2 linked regions of the Alloalcanivorax dieselolei B5 genome follow. The protein of the gene in region 2 interacts with the protein of the main gene of each other region in a pairwise test. Links are inferred from orthologs where the notes say so. Each region holds a gene or a part of one and is shown on either strand. Other genes may lie near its edges.

Region 1 (7,450 bases), 360 kb from region 2 along the record:
CTCAACTGGCCGGCTATCTGGGTGAAACCGTGCTGGATCCACAGCCTTACCGGGTGCTGGTGGTGTCCATCGCGCCGCTGATCATCGCCCTGGCTCAGGGCGTCGGGCAGTTCCTCGGCAGTTACACCCTGGCCTGGGTGGCTCAGGAAATCGTCTATTTCATGCGTAATGAAGTGTTTGGCCATGTGCTGCGGCTGCCCCAGTCGGAGTACAACAACAACGCTTCCGGGCGCATCATGTCGAAGATCATCTTCGATGCCCAGCAGGTGACCAGCGCCGGCACCGACGCGGTGATGGTGATTTTCCGGGAAGGACTGACGGTGATCGGGCTGATGGCGTTCCTGTTCTATCAGAATTGGAAACTGACGCTGATTCTGCTGGTGGTGGCGCCGGTGATCGGTCTGGTGGTGAACGTCACCAGCAAACGGTTCCGCCATATCAGCCGCCGCATTCAGTCGTCCATGGGTAACATCACCCAGTTTCTCGGTGAAGCCATCGAGGGTAATCAGGCGGTGAAGATTTTCGGTGGTCAGAAACTGGAAGGGGACCGCTTTCACAGTGTCAGCCGCCGGTTCGCGCGCCAGAATACCAAGCTCAATGCCAGCAAGATCGCTTCCACGGTGATCGTGCAGTTGTTCGTGGCGGTGGGTATCGGCGCCATCACTTATTTGTATATCACGATGATGGGCGAGCAGCTTACCGTGGGCGGTTTCCTGTCCTACATCGCCGCCGCCGGCATGGTACAGAAACCGCTCAAGCAGCTCACCGACGTCAACGTCAAGATCCAGCGTGGTGTTACCGGCGCTTCTTCTTTGTTTGAATTGATGGACCGCCCGGTGGAGCAGGACCTGGGGCAACTGACGCTGCCGCGCACCGAGGGCAACGTGGAGTTCCGCGATGTCACCTTCGGCTATGACCCGAATCAGCCGGTGCTGCGTAATCTCAGTTTCTCCATTCGCAGCGGTGAGACAGTGGCGCTGATTGGCCGCTCCGGCGCCGGCAAGAGCACCATCTCCGCCATGCTGCCCCGGTTCTTCGATCCGGACCAGGGCTCGGTGCTGCTCGATGGCGTGCCGCTGCCGGACTACAAGCTGGTGGAATTGCGCCATCAGATCGCCATGGTGAGCCAGAAAGTGGTGCTGTTTAACGATACCGTGCGCAACAACATCGCCTATGGCGAGATGCGCGATGCCGACGAGGCGGCGGTGGAGCAGGCCGCCCGTAACGCCTATGCCTGGGATTTCATTCAGGGCCTGGACAAGGGCCTGGACACCATGGTCGGCCAGGACGGCGCTCAGCTTTCCGGTGGCCAGCGCCAGCGCGTGGCCATCGCCCGGGCGCTGCTCAAGGACGCGCCGATCCTGATTCTGGATGAGGCCACCAGTGCGCTGGACACGGAATCGGAACACCATATCCAGAAGGCGCTGGAACGTCTGATGGAAGGCCGCACCACGCTGGTGATCGCCCATCGCCTGTCCACTATTGAGAAAGCGGACCGTATTCTGGTGCTGGATCAGGGCCAGTTGATTGAACAGGGCACTCACGCCGAGCTGTTGGAAAAGAATGGACTCTACACTCAACTCTACAAGATGGATTTCGCCGACGACGTTAATGACTGATTTCGCCCGCCGTGTGGAGCGGGGCTGGTATCAAGGCAGCCCCTGGCTGACGCCGCTACGCCCTCTGGGATGGCTGGTGGGGCGGGTGGCCGGACGCCGTCTGGACGCCTTCCGGCGGCAGCGGACAGCGCCGCCGGTGCCGGTGCTGGTGGTCGGCAATATCACCGTCGGTGGCACCGGCAAGACCCCGCTGGTGGTAGCTCTGGCGCAGCGCGCCAGCGAGTGTGGCCTCAGCGTGGTGGTGATCTCCCGGGGCTATGGTGGCAAGGCCGGCCGCTACCCGATGACCGTGACGCCGTCCAGCGACCCCGCGGTGGTCGGTGATGAACCCCTGTTGATCGTGCGCCGGGCCGGAGTGCCGGTGGTGCTGGATCCACGCCGCGACCGTGCCTTGAACTATGTGGTGCGTGAGCTGGCACCGGACCTGGTGATCAGTGACGATGGCCTGCAGCATTATGCCTTGCCCCGTTCCGCCGAGATCGTGGTGATCGATGCCCGCCGGGGGCTCGGCAATGGCCGCTGCCTGCCCGCCGGCCCGCTGCGGGAACCGGCCAGCCGTCTTGATCAGGTGGATTTTCTGGTGGCCAATGGCGGCGTCTGGCCGCGGGCCGTCACCATGCATCTCAAACCCGGTAAACTGACCCGTTTGAGCGATGGCCTGACCCTGGACGGCGAGGCGTTCAGAGAGCGCTTTGGCGCCGTGCACGGGGTTGCCGGTATTGGCCACCCGGAGCGCTTTTTTCGTTCCCTGGCGGTACTGGGGCTGGCGGTGACGCCGCATGCGTTTGCCGACCACCATGCTTTTAAACCCGAGGATCTGGCGTTCGCCGATGGTCGCCCGGTGGTGATGACCGAGAAAGACGCGGTCAAATGCCAGGGCTTCGACAATACCCGACTATGGATGCTGCCGGTGCGGGCCGCCTTGCCGGGCACGGTGCTGGACGCCATGATCGACCGCGCATTGAATCCGGATTCGGCGCCGTCCGCAACGGCGCCGGAATCCGTCGAGAAGGAGAGAGAATGAGTTTTTCCGTGGTGGTGCCGGCCCGCTATGCGTCGGCGCGTCTGCCGGGCAAGGCGTTGGCGGATCTGGCCGGTAAGCCGATGGTGTTGCGGGTGGCGGAGCGCTGCCTGCTCAGCGCCGCCGGGCAGGTGTGGGTGGCCACCGATGATCAGCGTATCGCCGATGCCGTGGGCGAACGCTGTCCGGTGGTGATGACGCGGCCGGATCATCCTTCCGGTACCGATCGTTTACAGGAAGTGGTGACGCAACTGGGGCTCGCCGACGACGACATCATCGTCAATGTGCAGGGGGACGAGCCCCTGATTCCGCCGGAGGTGATCAATCAGGTGGCGGAAAATCTGGCCGCCAATCCGGATTGTCAGATGGCCACGTTATGCGAGCCGATCACCGCCGCCGGGGACCTGTTCAGCGCGGACATTTGCAAGGTGGTGTTCGACAACCGTGGCCGTGCCCTGTATTTCTCGCGGGCGCCGATTCCCTGGGATCGCACCGCGTTCGCCAAGGATCGAGAGCAGCTTGGTGACGGGGAATGGTGGCGGCACATTGGTATCTATGCCTACCGTGCCGGTTTTCTGCACCAGTTCGTCAACTGGCCGCCGGCGCCGCTGGAGAAACTGGAATCCCTGGAACAATTGCGGGCACTGGCTAATGGCGCGGCGATTCATGTGGCGCCGGCCTGCAAGGACGTGCCCGGTGGCGTGGATACGCCGGAGGATCTGGAACGTATGCGGACTTTGCTGCGGGGAGGGGCGCATGACTGATGCTGACAAGCCGGCGGTGTTGTTCGTTTGTCTGGGCAATATCTGCCGTTCGCCCACCGCCGAGGCGGTATTCCGCCAGCGGGTGGCCGCGGCGGGGCTGAACGGCCGGCTGGAGATCGACAGCGCCGGCACCGGTGACTGGCACATCGGCCGGGCCCCGGACCGCCGTGCCGCCGCCGCCGCGGCCCGGCGCGGTTACGTCATGGATGAACTGCGTGCCCGTCAGATCAGGGTGGATGACTTTCACCGTTTCGACCTCATTCTGTGCATGGACCACAGCAACTTCCATGACGTCTCCGCGCTGGCGCCGGCCCAGGGGCGGGCTCGGGTGGCCCGCTTTCTCGAAGTGCTCGGAGTAGGGGAACCGGAGGAAGTGCCGGACCCTTATTACGGTGGTGAAGACGGCTTCGATCAGGTGCTGGATCTGGTGGAACGGGCCAGCGAGCTGTGGCTGGAACAGTTGCGGGCATCGCTGTGATCGACACCGATGTGGATCTGAGCACCGCCAATACCCTGGCCCTGCCGGCCCGCGCCGAGCGGCTGGCCCGTCCCGCCGATGTGGATGAACTGGCCCGGGTGTTGACCGGGCGCGGGGCGGATCCGCTGTTCGTACTCGGTGGTGGCAGCAACCTGGTGCTGACCGGGGACTTGCCCGGCCTGACGGTGATGCCGGTGTTCGATGAGGTAAGCTATCGGCAGGTGGATGAGGGCCTGGCCCAGGTCCGGGTTGGCGCGGGCGTGGTCTGGGACCGGCTGGTGGCGGACACCGTCGCTGCCGGCTGGCAGGGGCTGGAGAATCTTTCCTGGATTCCCGGCAACGCCGGCGCGGCGCCATTCCAGAACATCGGTGCCTACGGTGTGGAGCTGGCGGAAGTGGTATCGACGGTGGAAGCGGTGTCGGTGGAAGACGGCAGCAATATCAGCTTCGATGCCGACCAGTGCGAATTCGCCTATCGGGACAGCCTGTTCAAGAGTCGCTGCCGGGGTGAATTCATTATTACCCACCTGACGTTGAATCTGCGCCGTGGCAACGCCTGCCGATTGGACTCTTTCCGATTGGACTATGGCGGGCTGGCGGAGCGGCTCGCAGGCGACGGGCCGGTGACGCCGGCGCGGGTGCGCGAAGCCGTCATCGCGTTGCGCCAAAGCAAGCTGCCGGATCCGGCGACGCTGCCCAATGCCGGCAGTTTTTTCAAGAATCCGGTGGTCTCGCTGACTCACTACCAGCGGTTGCTGGAGCGCTATCCGGATCTGGTTTCTTTCCCGGTGGCCGAAGGCCGGAAACTGGCGGCGGGCTGGCTGATCGAGCGCAGCGGCTGGAAGGGCCGCCGTCTTGGCCCGGTGGGCATGCACGACCAGCAGGCGCTGGTACTGGTCAATCATGGTGGCGCCACCGCCGTTGATGTATTGAGTCTCGCGGCGGCGGTTAGGGAAGACGTGCGGCAACGCTTCGGCGTGGAGCTGGAGCAGGAACCGGTGTTGATGCCGGGAGCCTGAAGCGGCGGTCATAAAAAAGGGCTCATGTCAAGCGCTTTGACTGAATGCAGGTCGCATCAGAAGGCTATACAGGACAACGAGTTAGACCGGATTGAGGTTGCTTTCAGGGCTTCCGGCTTGAAGGGCTAGGAACCACATAGGAGCATCGCGGCAGAAAGCCTCATCGCGTCATGGTGGGCAGTAGAGCAACCATCGGAGCATTGTCTCATCCTTCTCACCGCTGAAAGTGAAAGCGCAGCCCTTGGGCTGCCGATGGTCGAAACGTCGTCAGCCAGGTTTCGGGGGCGGGGCCTTGGCCCCGCCTCCTTTCCTGAACCCCCGATCGCCCGCCATGAACGCCTCAAGCATGTGAGGGATCAGTGTGGTCGCATCGACTACTTCGCCGTAGGCCTGCGCGTGCAGCGCGGCGTAGCGTTCAAGATCGGTCTTAAGGCTGGCCGGGCAAGCGAAGGTCAGCTTGACGCTTTCGGTCTTGGGCAACGGGCCCAGTCGTAGCTTGCGCGTCGTGCTCATCGTGAAGTGCTCCGGTTGAAGAACAACGGTTGGTAGGGCCGCAGCACAAGGTCGCGGTTGACGATGATGCGCACCGGCAGGCCTGGCCGCTCTGTCAGAGTTGGCTGGATGTTGAGATTGCGCCGGGTCATCTCCTGCCCGGCCTGGTTCACGCTGTCCTGCAGGCTGTCGCGGCCGGCGATGATGACGCGATCGTCGCCCTGGCGGTTCTCCGGCGCGGCCAGTTCGGCGCCGACGCCCAGCAGCGTCGTCAACGCCGCACCAGCGAAGATGCGACCCCAATGCCAATCGACGCCATCCTCCAGTCCGGCATAGCCGGCTGGGTCTGTGCCGGCTAGGTTGTCCAGCGTGAGCGAGGACGTGTCCGGCAGAATGACCCTGTTCCACACCACCTGCACACGGCTTTGCCCATAAGCGACTTGGCTGTTGTACTTCCCGAAGATGCGCGACCCCTGCGGTATTAGCAGATAGCGGCCGGTCGCGGTGTCGTACACCGGCTCCGTCACTGTGCCGATCACGTCACCCGGCAGGTCGGACTTGATGCCCGTTACGAGCGCGGCCGCGATCACCGTGCCAGCCATTACCTGGTACGGCGAAGTCGGCATTTGCAGGTTGCCGGAATTCCGTGGGTCCGTGGTTCCGGCTTGCTGGAACGCCTCCTTCTGGTCTTGCCTGTTCTGTAAGGCCGTCGGGTCGGCGGGCTGGGCCGCCGTCGAGGCTGGCCCAGCGGCCTGCGGATCGAAGCCCGCCAAGCCAGGAGTTGGGCTGGCAGCGGCCACCTGCGCCGGCGCGTTAGCGGCGCGTTGGTTGCTGGAGTGGAAGAACACTGACGATCCCGCTGCCGCTTCGGCTTCCTTGCGCCGCGCGTCACGCTCGGCAGCGGCGGGGTCATGGCCAGGCGGCCTGTAGCTGGCCACGGCCGGCTGCTCTGCCTTCACGATGGCCGGCCCCAGATCGCCGGGCAACGGCGGCCCCAGTTCCGGCACCTTGGGCGGCAGCTTGGAGTAATCGGCTGGAAGCTGGTCCAGTCCTTCGGAACGCGAGACTCGATCGACGTTGTAAAGCTCGGCCGGCTCGTTGCCGCCGCGCCGATGCGTCGGCTGTAATGACAATATCGTTGCGCCCAGAACGACGACGCCGAGGCCGCCTGTCAGCAGCGCCAGTGTCCGCCGATTCAAGCGTGTCACGGGGCGCGGCTGAGCCCGCAGCGCCACATTCTCGGGCGCGACCTTCGGCGCAGCATCGGGAATTGGCACGTCTGGGGTTTCTTCCTCGCTCATGGTCAGTTCCCCCGCCTGCCATCCGTGCGCTCGATGCGCACCACGTCGCCCTTGTCACCGCCCAGGCGAAGTTCGGCCGCGCCGAACAGCCGATCGACGATGTAGTACGGTAAGCGAAAGCGGTAATTCACCAGTTGACCGTCGCCCTGCGCACCGATCACGAACAAGGGCGGCAACTCGCCCTGAGCGATGCCTTCCGGGAACTGGATATAGACCTTCTCGCCATCGTCGAAGGCACGCAGCGGCTTCCACGGTGGATTGCTGCCGCTGACCGCATAGCGGAAGCGGATCTTCTCCAGCGATAAACCGGTATCGACCGGCGCAGTCGCCTGCGCGGCCTGCGACTGGCGCTGCAAGGCCAACATCCGGTCTTTCGGATAGTCCCAGGACACCGATGCCATCCATGTTTTTTCTGTCGAGGTCAGCTCCAGCAGGTATGTCCTGCGGTTCGTCGTGACGACCAGATTGGTCTTGAGGCCCGACCGGGTGGGCTTTACCAGCACGTTGACGCGCAATTTGTCGCCGGCTCCGCTTGACGTATCGCCGACAATCCAGCGCACGGTGTCGCCGGCGGCCACCGTCACCAGCTCCTCGCCCGGCTGGAGCGATACGACGGTGACGCGTCCCGGCGCGGCATAGACTTGGTACAGCGCGCCATCGGTGAACGGCCACACCTGAATCGCGTTGACGTAGCCTTCGCGAGTCGGCGCAATGCGCGCCTCGGCGTTCGCACGCGAGACGCGCATGGTTTCGTCG
Region 2 (7,352 bases):
CATCCGAGCGCCGAGGCGGCCATGATAGCGCCGGCCGCCAGATTGCGCTGCGTCAGCTCGGCAAGTTTGGGGGCGCCGGTGGTGCCGCCAGTATGAACCAGCGCTGCCGGTGCCTCGGGAAAATCCTCAACAGGCGAATCAGTATTGCCGTCTGCAAGCAGTTGTGCCCAGGAAAACGAAGCTGAAGTCGGCTCGCCCAGAGCCACCTCGACCAGGTTGATCTCGCTATCCAGTAACTCGATGGCGGCGCCGACCCGCTCGCGGACATCCAGGGCGGAGTGAGGCCCCATGACAATGACCTCCCTGGCCCGGGCCAGTTTGAACTGGGCGGCCATCGCTTCCGGAGACAGCAACAGATTCACCGGGAAGGCGACGCCCACGGTCAGGGCGGCAATCAGGCTGGATACCGCTTGAGGAACCAGCGGCAGCAGTATGGGGATTCCGTCATCCTGACTGACGCCTCGTGCTTTCAGTGCCCGGCAAAGGGTTTCCACTTCCTCGAGTAACTGACCATAAGTGAGTGTCACGGGGTGTGGGTCGTTGGCATCGCGCAGATAGATCAGCGCGGGATGATCCGGACGCCGGGCAGCGGTTCGGCGCAGCAAGGCCAGCGGGCTGGGAGCCTGTTCAAGCAGTTTGGCGGCCTCAATGTCGTCATGAGGAATAGCCTGGCTCATCGGTTCGTCTCCTGTTTCTTTGTTTTCAAATGAGGATGGATTGCCAACCAGCCCGAACTGAGACAAAAAGAGCCTTCGGTGATGGTGTTCAGGTTTCCAGTGATTTTTTGATCACTTCAACCCATAACGAAATCATTCGCCATCGGTATTCGGGCCGCTTTCTCAGGATGTCGGAAAAGGCCACGCCTCTGAGGAACTCCACGCTCAGATCCGCCAGAAACTGATAATTCTCGTGCTTCTTCCAGCATTCAAGGAGCTTCCCGACCACCCGGTCCAGGTCAAAGCGGGCGGCTTTTTCCGCCTGGTAGAGGGCGTCGCGTAATTCCTGATCGTTGCGTGAGATCGCCCACAGCTCCATTTCGGCCAGATACGAGGGGCGGGCCATGTTGTCGCTCAACGCGATCAGCGCTTTTTCCACATCCTCGGCCGGGTCCGAGCAACTCAGAAAGGATTCATTGATCTGCTGCTCGTTCATCCGGACCAGCCTCTCGATGGTGGAGGCGAGTAATTCCGCTCTGCTCGGGAAGTGATAAAGCAGAGCCCCGCGACTCACGTTCGCCCGTTTCTGAACCGCCACTGTTGTGGTTCTTGCCACGCCTTCATCGATCAGCAATGCCACCGCCGCGTCGGTAATCCGATCCTTCAAGGAAGGGGAAGGCCGTGCTTTGGACGTTGAGGTCTTCATTGAGTTTGCACTCCGAAATCCAGGGTGATACTTTGCAGTCAGTCATGACTGACTGTCAAGAAGTCGAAAACCCCCTTATTGGAGAGAATCATGCTGGAATTGACAACTGTCCGGATTTCCCAGGATGAGAGAAACCCGAGAATCGCTAGGCTGCTCCTCAATCGTCCGGAAAGACTCAATGCCATCATCGATGAAACCGGTGACGATATTCGGCGCGCGGTAAGGTGGGCGGAAGAGAACGACCAGGTCCACGTGATTGTCGTTGAAGGCGCCGGCAAAGGGTTTTGCGGCGGTTACGATCTGACCTACTACGCGGAATCACAAAGAGAGAATCCTTGTCAGCAGGAAGCCACTCCCTGGGATCCCATGGTCGACTACGCCCATATGAAGCGGAACACCGAGGATTTCATGAGTCTTTGGCGGTCCCGTAAACCCACCATCGCCAAGATTCATGGCGCCGCCGCCGCTGGCGGAAGTGATATTGCCTTGTGTTGTGACTTGATGATCATGGCCGATAACGCCCGTATCGGTTACATGCCCACCCGGGTTTGGGGATGCCCGACGACCGCCATGTGGACCTATCGGCTCGGGCCGATCCGGGCCAAGCAGATGATGTTCACCGGGGATCTGATTTCCGGCAAGCAGGCCGGCGAATGGGGCCTGGCCAACTATGTGGTGCCGGAAGAGGAACTGGACGCCAAGACCATGGAAGTGGCGGGGCGCATTGCCGGGGTACCAAGCAGTCATCTGAGCATGCACAAGCTGGTGGTGAATCAGGTCATGTTGACCATGGGCTTGGAGCAGACCCAGATGCTGGCCACGGTGTTCGATGGCATTACCCGCCACAATCCGGAAGGTCTCTGGTTCCGTCGTTATGCTCAGACGGAAGGATTCAAAGCGGCCATCGAATGGCGCGACAGCGGCCGCGACATTCCCGAAGGCGACGACGCGCGCCGCAAGATCGCCGAGCTGGAACAAAAGTTGAAGGAACTCAAGGGAGAGTGAGTCTCTCTGTCTGGCCTCTTCCCAGGTCGAACGAAGGGGACGGCCGCGGCCATAGCCTTCGTCTTGTCCGCCGGCAGCAGCTGTTGCTGCCGGTTGAAGGAAGGACTCAGACGCCTGCCCAAAGCGCGCCGAGAGCCAGGATGGCCGGCAGGGTCTGGATGAACAGGATCTTCCTGCTGGCGGTGGCCGCGCCGAAAACACCGGCCACGGCGATACAGATGAGAAAGAAGAGTTTGAAATCCAACCCGGCCGTTTGATGCAGCAATCCGACCACCAGGCCCGCCGCGAGAAAGCCGTTATAGAGCCCCTGATTGGCGGCCAGTGCGCGGGTCTGTCGTGCGAAATCCGGGGAGAGACCAAAGGCTCGCCTCGCTGCGGGGGTTTCCCAGAGCGCCATTTCCAGAACGGCGATATAGACGTGCAGAATAGCGATCAGCGCTATCAGAATATTGGCGATCATCGGTCTCTCCCTGGGATCAAGGTTTCAGCAGCACTTTGCCGGTTTTGCCCGGCGCCAGCGAGGCGGTGACCGCGTCGGATACTTGCGCCAGATCGAAGGTCGCTTCGGCGGGCAGCTGCAGTTCCCCGGCGGCGACCAGGCGCAGCAGCTCACCGATCAACCGCGCCTTGGTTTCGGCGGCCATATTGGCGCTGACCTTGGCGCCCCAGAAACCTTTCACCGTCGCCTGTTTGAAGATCACATCCCCCGAAGGCAGTTGCATGGCTTCCCCGGTCATGGTGCCGAAGGAAACCAGCACGCCGTTCTCGCCGAGCAGTGATAACAGGGCAGCACTGGCTTCCCCGCCGATTGAATCCACCGCCGCGCGGATCGGGGCATCACCAACGATTTCACGCACCTTATGCCGCCAGCCTTCATGGGCGGTGGAGACCACATTGCTGATGCCCAGCGCGGTCATTTCGTCGACGCCGGCGTCGCGGCGCACCAGGTTGATCACGTTCACTCCGCGTGCGGCGGCCAGCATGGCAACGGTCTTGCCCACCGCGCCATTGGCGGTGTTCTGAACCATCCAGTCGCCACTCTCCAGATCGAGAAATTCAAGCAGGGAGATGGCGCTGAAGGGCATGGCGATAAGCTGGGCGGCGGCCTCGTCGGCAATCACTTCCGGCACTGGAATGAGGCCGGCCGCGGGGGCAAGGAAGTACTCCGCCCAGGTGCCATGGACTGACGCCACGGCAATGCGTTGACCGGGGCTGATACCGCTGACGCCTTCGCCAAGCGCATCGACGATGCCCACGGCTTCGGAACCGCCAATGGCGGGCAGGTCGGGTTTGTAGCCGTAGCTGCCGCGCACGGTCCACAAATCATGGTTGTGGATCGGTGAGAGAAGGGTCTTGATCCGTACCTGGCCGGGGCCGGGCTGCGGAACGGGGCTGTCGCCGAGGGCAAGAACCTCGGCGGGCTCGCCGAACTGGGTGTGGATCGCGCTGCGCATGATGGTGTCCTTAAGAAGTGATGACAGGAAAAGTCGGCCCGGCCTCCGTGGCGCAGGCCAGCAATTGTTCAGTGGCGGCTAGCGCGCGCTCCATTGGCGCCCGGCTCCGATCCAGCTTGGCCAATAGCGCGGCACCAAGCCACATTTGATAGAGCACTTGAGCCAGGGCCATGGGGTCGGGACCGGCCGGTAAAGAGCCGTCGGCGCGCGCTTCGGTGATCATGACGGCGATCCGGTCGAGCAGGCGGGCAATGCCCTTGCTGAGAATCTGGCGCATCGTCTCGGAGAGGTCCGCGACTTCGGCGGAGAGCTTCACCGCGAGGCAGTCCTCGGCCCAGCCACCTCCGGCCGGGTCCTCTTCTCCCGGATCGTCGAGCCAGGCCCGCCAATAGCGCATCAGCCGTTCACGCCCGCTTATGGCGTCGCCCGCCAGCAAGGCATCAAGTCGGGCGCCATAAGCCTGGGCATAGTCCTGCAAGAGCGTGCAACCGAACGCTTCCTTGGAAGGAAAGTAATGATAAAACGAGCCCTTTGGCACGCCGGAGGCCTTGAGGATTTCCTGCAGTCCAACCCCGACGAAGCCTTTTCTCAGCACCAGGTCGTGGCCGTTATCGAGGATGTTCTGACGTGTCGCTTCCGCTTTGGATGTTCGAGTCATGAGGGCAATATAAGGAAAAATAGACCGGTCGTCTAGTTTCTATTTAAAGCGGCGTGAAGAGAGTAAGGTACAAGGAGGCGGGAGAATCCATAATGCCCGTTGCAACCGCCCCGCCGGATACTTAGGCTTTGCGGTCTGTTTCACCGGGAGATCCGAAAATGGCATTCAAGGTTTATGTGGACGGTCAGGAAGGCACCACCGGTCTGCGTCTGTTCGAGTACCTGGAAGGGCGCGCGGACATCGAGCTGCTGCGCATCGACAGCGCGCTGCGCAAGGACCCTGACGAGCGTGCCCGGCTGCTGAACGCCGCCGACGTGGCCTTTCTGTGCCTGCCGGACGCGGCCTCGCGGGAAGCGGCGGCCATGGTGGATAACCCGGACACCTGTCTGATCGACGCCAGCACCGCGTTCCGGGTGGCCGATGACTGGGTCTACGGCCTGCCGGAACTGGAAGCCGGGCAGCGCGAGCGCATCCGCGCCAGCAAGCGCATCGCCAACGTGGGTTGCCACGCCAGTGCGTTCATCCTGGCGGTGCGTCCCTTGGTGGATGCCGGATTGCTGCCGGCGGATTACCCGGTCAGTGCCACCTCCCTGACCGGCTACAGCGGTGGCGGCAAGAGCATGATCGCCGACTACCAAGCCGATACCGAGGGCCGCCTGCAGGCGCCGCGCGCCTACGCGCTCGGCCTGGAGCACAAGCACCTGCCGGAAATGCAGCGCTACACCGGCCTGACCCGGGCACCGATCTTCGTCCCCACCGTGGGCCCCTTCCTCAAAGGCCTGGCGGTGACCGTGCCGCTGCAAATGTCCCACCTGAAACCGGGCACCGACGTTGGCGCGCTCTACGAGGCCTTGCGTCAGCGGTACGCCGGTGAGCCGTTCATTCGCGTGCACGCGCCGGACGATCCCGCCGGCCTTGACGGTGGTTTCTTCGACGTTCAGGGCAGTAACGACACCAATCGGGTGGACCTGTTCCTGTTCGGCAACGGCGAGCGCCAGTGCGTGATCGCGCGGCTGGACAACCTGGGCAAGGGTGCGGCCGGCGCCGCCGTGCAGAACATGAACGTCCATCTCGGCATCGACGAAACCACGGGACTTACCGCGGGCTGACCGTCGGGGACGGGCCCGGGCGGGCTCAGCGCTTCATGATTCGCAGAATTACATCTTTACAACAATAAATGCCCGCCACTGGTCACGGATGAAACCGTGCTGTCAACCGCACTCAATATCCTGCTTGCCACCTCCAATCCGTCCAGTGGTGAAGCATGGCTATTTCGCGAAGAACCTTATTGCAAATGATGTTCGTCGGAGGCGGCGCGGCGGCGTTGGCCGCCTGTGGTGGGGGTTCTTCCGGTTCCGCTCCAGAGCAGGGGGGCGGAGGTGGCGACCCGGTCGATCCCGGCCCTGGCGAGCCTTCTCCACCGAGTCCGCCCCCGCAGCCGCCCGCCCGGGAATTGCCTTTGAAGGCGGGGCCATTGGCGAACATCGGCCCGCTGGTGGATTCCGGCGTGGATGGCATCCTGATTCCCGAGGCCTTTTCGTTAAGACTGGTCGCCACTGCGGGCCGGCAACCGGTGGCGGGGGGCTTGGGATACCTGTGGCATTGGCTCCCGGACGGCGGTGCGGTGTTCCCGGTGGAAGACGACGGCGGCTGGGTCTATGTCTCCAACAGTGAGTTCCTGCCCGGTGGCGTCGGCGCTTTGCGCTTCGCCGCCAATGGCGACCTGTTGGACGCCTATCCTATTTTGCAAAACACACGAGTGAATTGCGCCGGTGGTGCCACCCCCTGGGGGACCTGGTTGTCCTGCGAGGAAATCCAGGACGGCAAAGTGTACGAATGCGATCCTCGAGGGACGCCGCGTCTGGCCCAATCCCACCCGGCAATGGGGCTGTTCAAGCACGAGGCCGCAGCCGTGGACATGGCCACCTCGACGGTGATCATGACCGAGGACGAAGGGGATGGCCGGCTTTATCGGTTCGTGTCCGTCGGGAAAGTGAGCGCCGTTAATGGCCGGGAAGGCCTGGATCTGGACAACGGTACCTTGCAAGTCTTGGAGGTGGAGGGCTACCCCAACGGCGCCTATATCGAGGACCTGGACGTTGCCCGCCATATCCAGCGGGTGAGCTGGGTGGATGCGCTGTCTCCCGAAAAGCCCCAGAGCAAGGTGCGTGAGGATCATCAGAACAGCACCGGCGAAGGCGCACCGGGAACCCGTTTCAAGGGGGGCGAGGGCATCTGGATTCAATACTGGCCGGAAGGTGAACAGGAGCAGGTCAGCGGTTTCGAGCACCCTCTGCGGGCGGTGGTGTTCTTCGCCACCAAAGGGGATAACCGGGTGTGGGCGCTGGACCTGGATAATGAGCTGATCGAAGTGGTGTTCGATAATGAGCAACTGACCGTCTCGGGCGAAGCCAAATTCGACGACGTCGACAACCTGGTGGTCAGCCCCGCCGGAGACGTGGTGGTCGCGGAAGATGGCGACGAGATGCGCTTGATGGTCATGGTGCCCAATCAGCCCGCCAGGATTTTGCTGCGGATACCCGGCGGCGGCAGCGAACTGACCGGTCCGGCTTTTACCGCCGACGGCTCAAGGCTGTACTTCAGTTCCCAGCGTGCCAGCGCCGGCCTGACCGGGTTGCTGCCGGTGGGCAAGACCTACGAACTGACGGTGCCGGAAGCGTTTCGCATGGGGTGATCGGCGGAAATCGCTTACACGCAACACGCCGGCACGCCGCCCCGCTCAAAAGTCGTAACGGGCTTGCAACGCGATGGAGCGGCCCGGCTCCAACAACGGACTCACATCGAGGAATTCCTGGCCATAGCTGGCCCGGTCCACGTAGTCCTCGTCATTGAGGTTGTCCACCGACAGGCGC

The links.
Region 1: the proteins of B5T_RS15450 (region 2) and kdsB interact in binary tests that used the Escherichia coli proteins (3 or more experiments, as listed by UniProt). The link is inferred for Alloalcanivorax dieselolei B5 from one-to-one orthologs.

The regions. Positions count from the first base shown.
Region 1 is NC_018691.1:3,105,744-3,113,193, reverse strand. The notes cover bases 1,523-4,521. They hold kdsB (3-deoxy-manno-octulosonate cytidylyltransferase), read left to right. Parts: upstream 1,523-2,639; coding sequence 2,640-3,404; downstream 3,405-4,521. Other genes in these bases: murB (UDP-N-acetylmuramate dehydrogenase), read left to right, coding at 3,879-4,521; B5T_RS13870 (low molecular weight protein-tyrosine-phosphatase), read left to right, coding at 3,397-3,882; lpxK (tetraacyldisaccharide 4'-kinase), read left to right, coding at 1,612-2,643; msbA (lipid A export permease/ATP-binding protein MsbA), read left to right, coding at 1,523-1,619. Outside these bases: more of msbA, read left to right, coding at 1-1,522; more of murB, read left to right, coding at 4,522-4,901; B5T_RS13860 (DUF2274 domain-containing protein), read right to left, coding at 5,169-5,414; B5T_RS13855 (TrbI/VirB10 family protein), read right to left, coding at 5,411-6,694; P-type conjugative transfer protein TrbG, read right to left, coding at 6,697-7,450. UniProt on the Escherichia coli protein: Activates KDO (a required 8-carbon sugar) for incorporation into bacterial lipopolysaccharide in Gram-negative bacteria.
Region 2 is NC_018691.1:3,466,989-3,474,340, reverse strand. The notes cover bases 2,656-5,556. They hold B5T_RS15450 (TetR/AcrR family transcriptional regulator), read right to left. Parts: upstream 4,480-5,556; coding sequence 3,832-4,479; downstream 2,656-3,831. Other genes in these bases: argC (N-acetyl-gamma-glutamyl-phosphate reductase), read left to right, coding at 4,638-5,556; B5T_RS15455 (zinc-binding dehydrogenase), read right to left, coding at 2,844-3,821; B5T_RS15460 (DUF1304 domain-containing protein), read right to left, coding at 2,656-2,827. In the rest of the region: B5T_RS15475 (AMP-binding protein), read right to left, coding at 1-677; B5T_RS15470 (TetR/AcrR family transcriptional regulator), read right to left, coding at 766-1,362; B5T_RS15465 (crotonase/enoyl-CoA hydratase family protein), read left to right, coding at 1,453-2,367; more of B5T_RS15460, read right to left, coding at 2,474-2,655; more of argC, read left to right, coding at 5,557-5,588; B5T_RS15440 (alkaline phosphatase PhoX), read left to right, coding at 5,774-7,174; B5T_RS15435 (TonB-dependent receptor), read right to left, coding at 7,220-7,352. UniProt on the Escherichia coli protein: Involved in response to both electrophiles and reactive chlorine species (RCS). Represses the transcription of the nemRA-gloA operon by binding to the NemR box.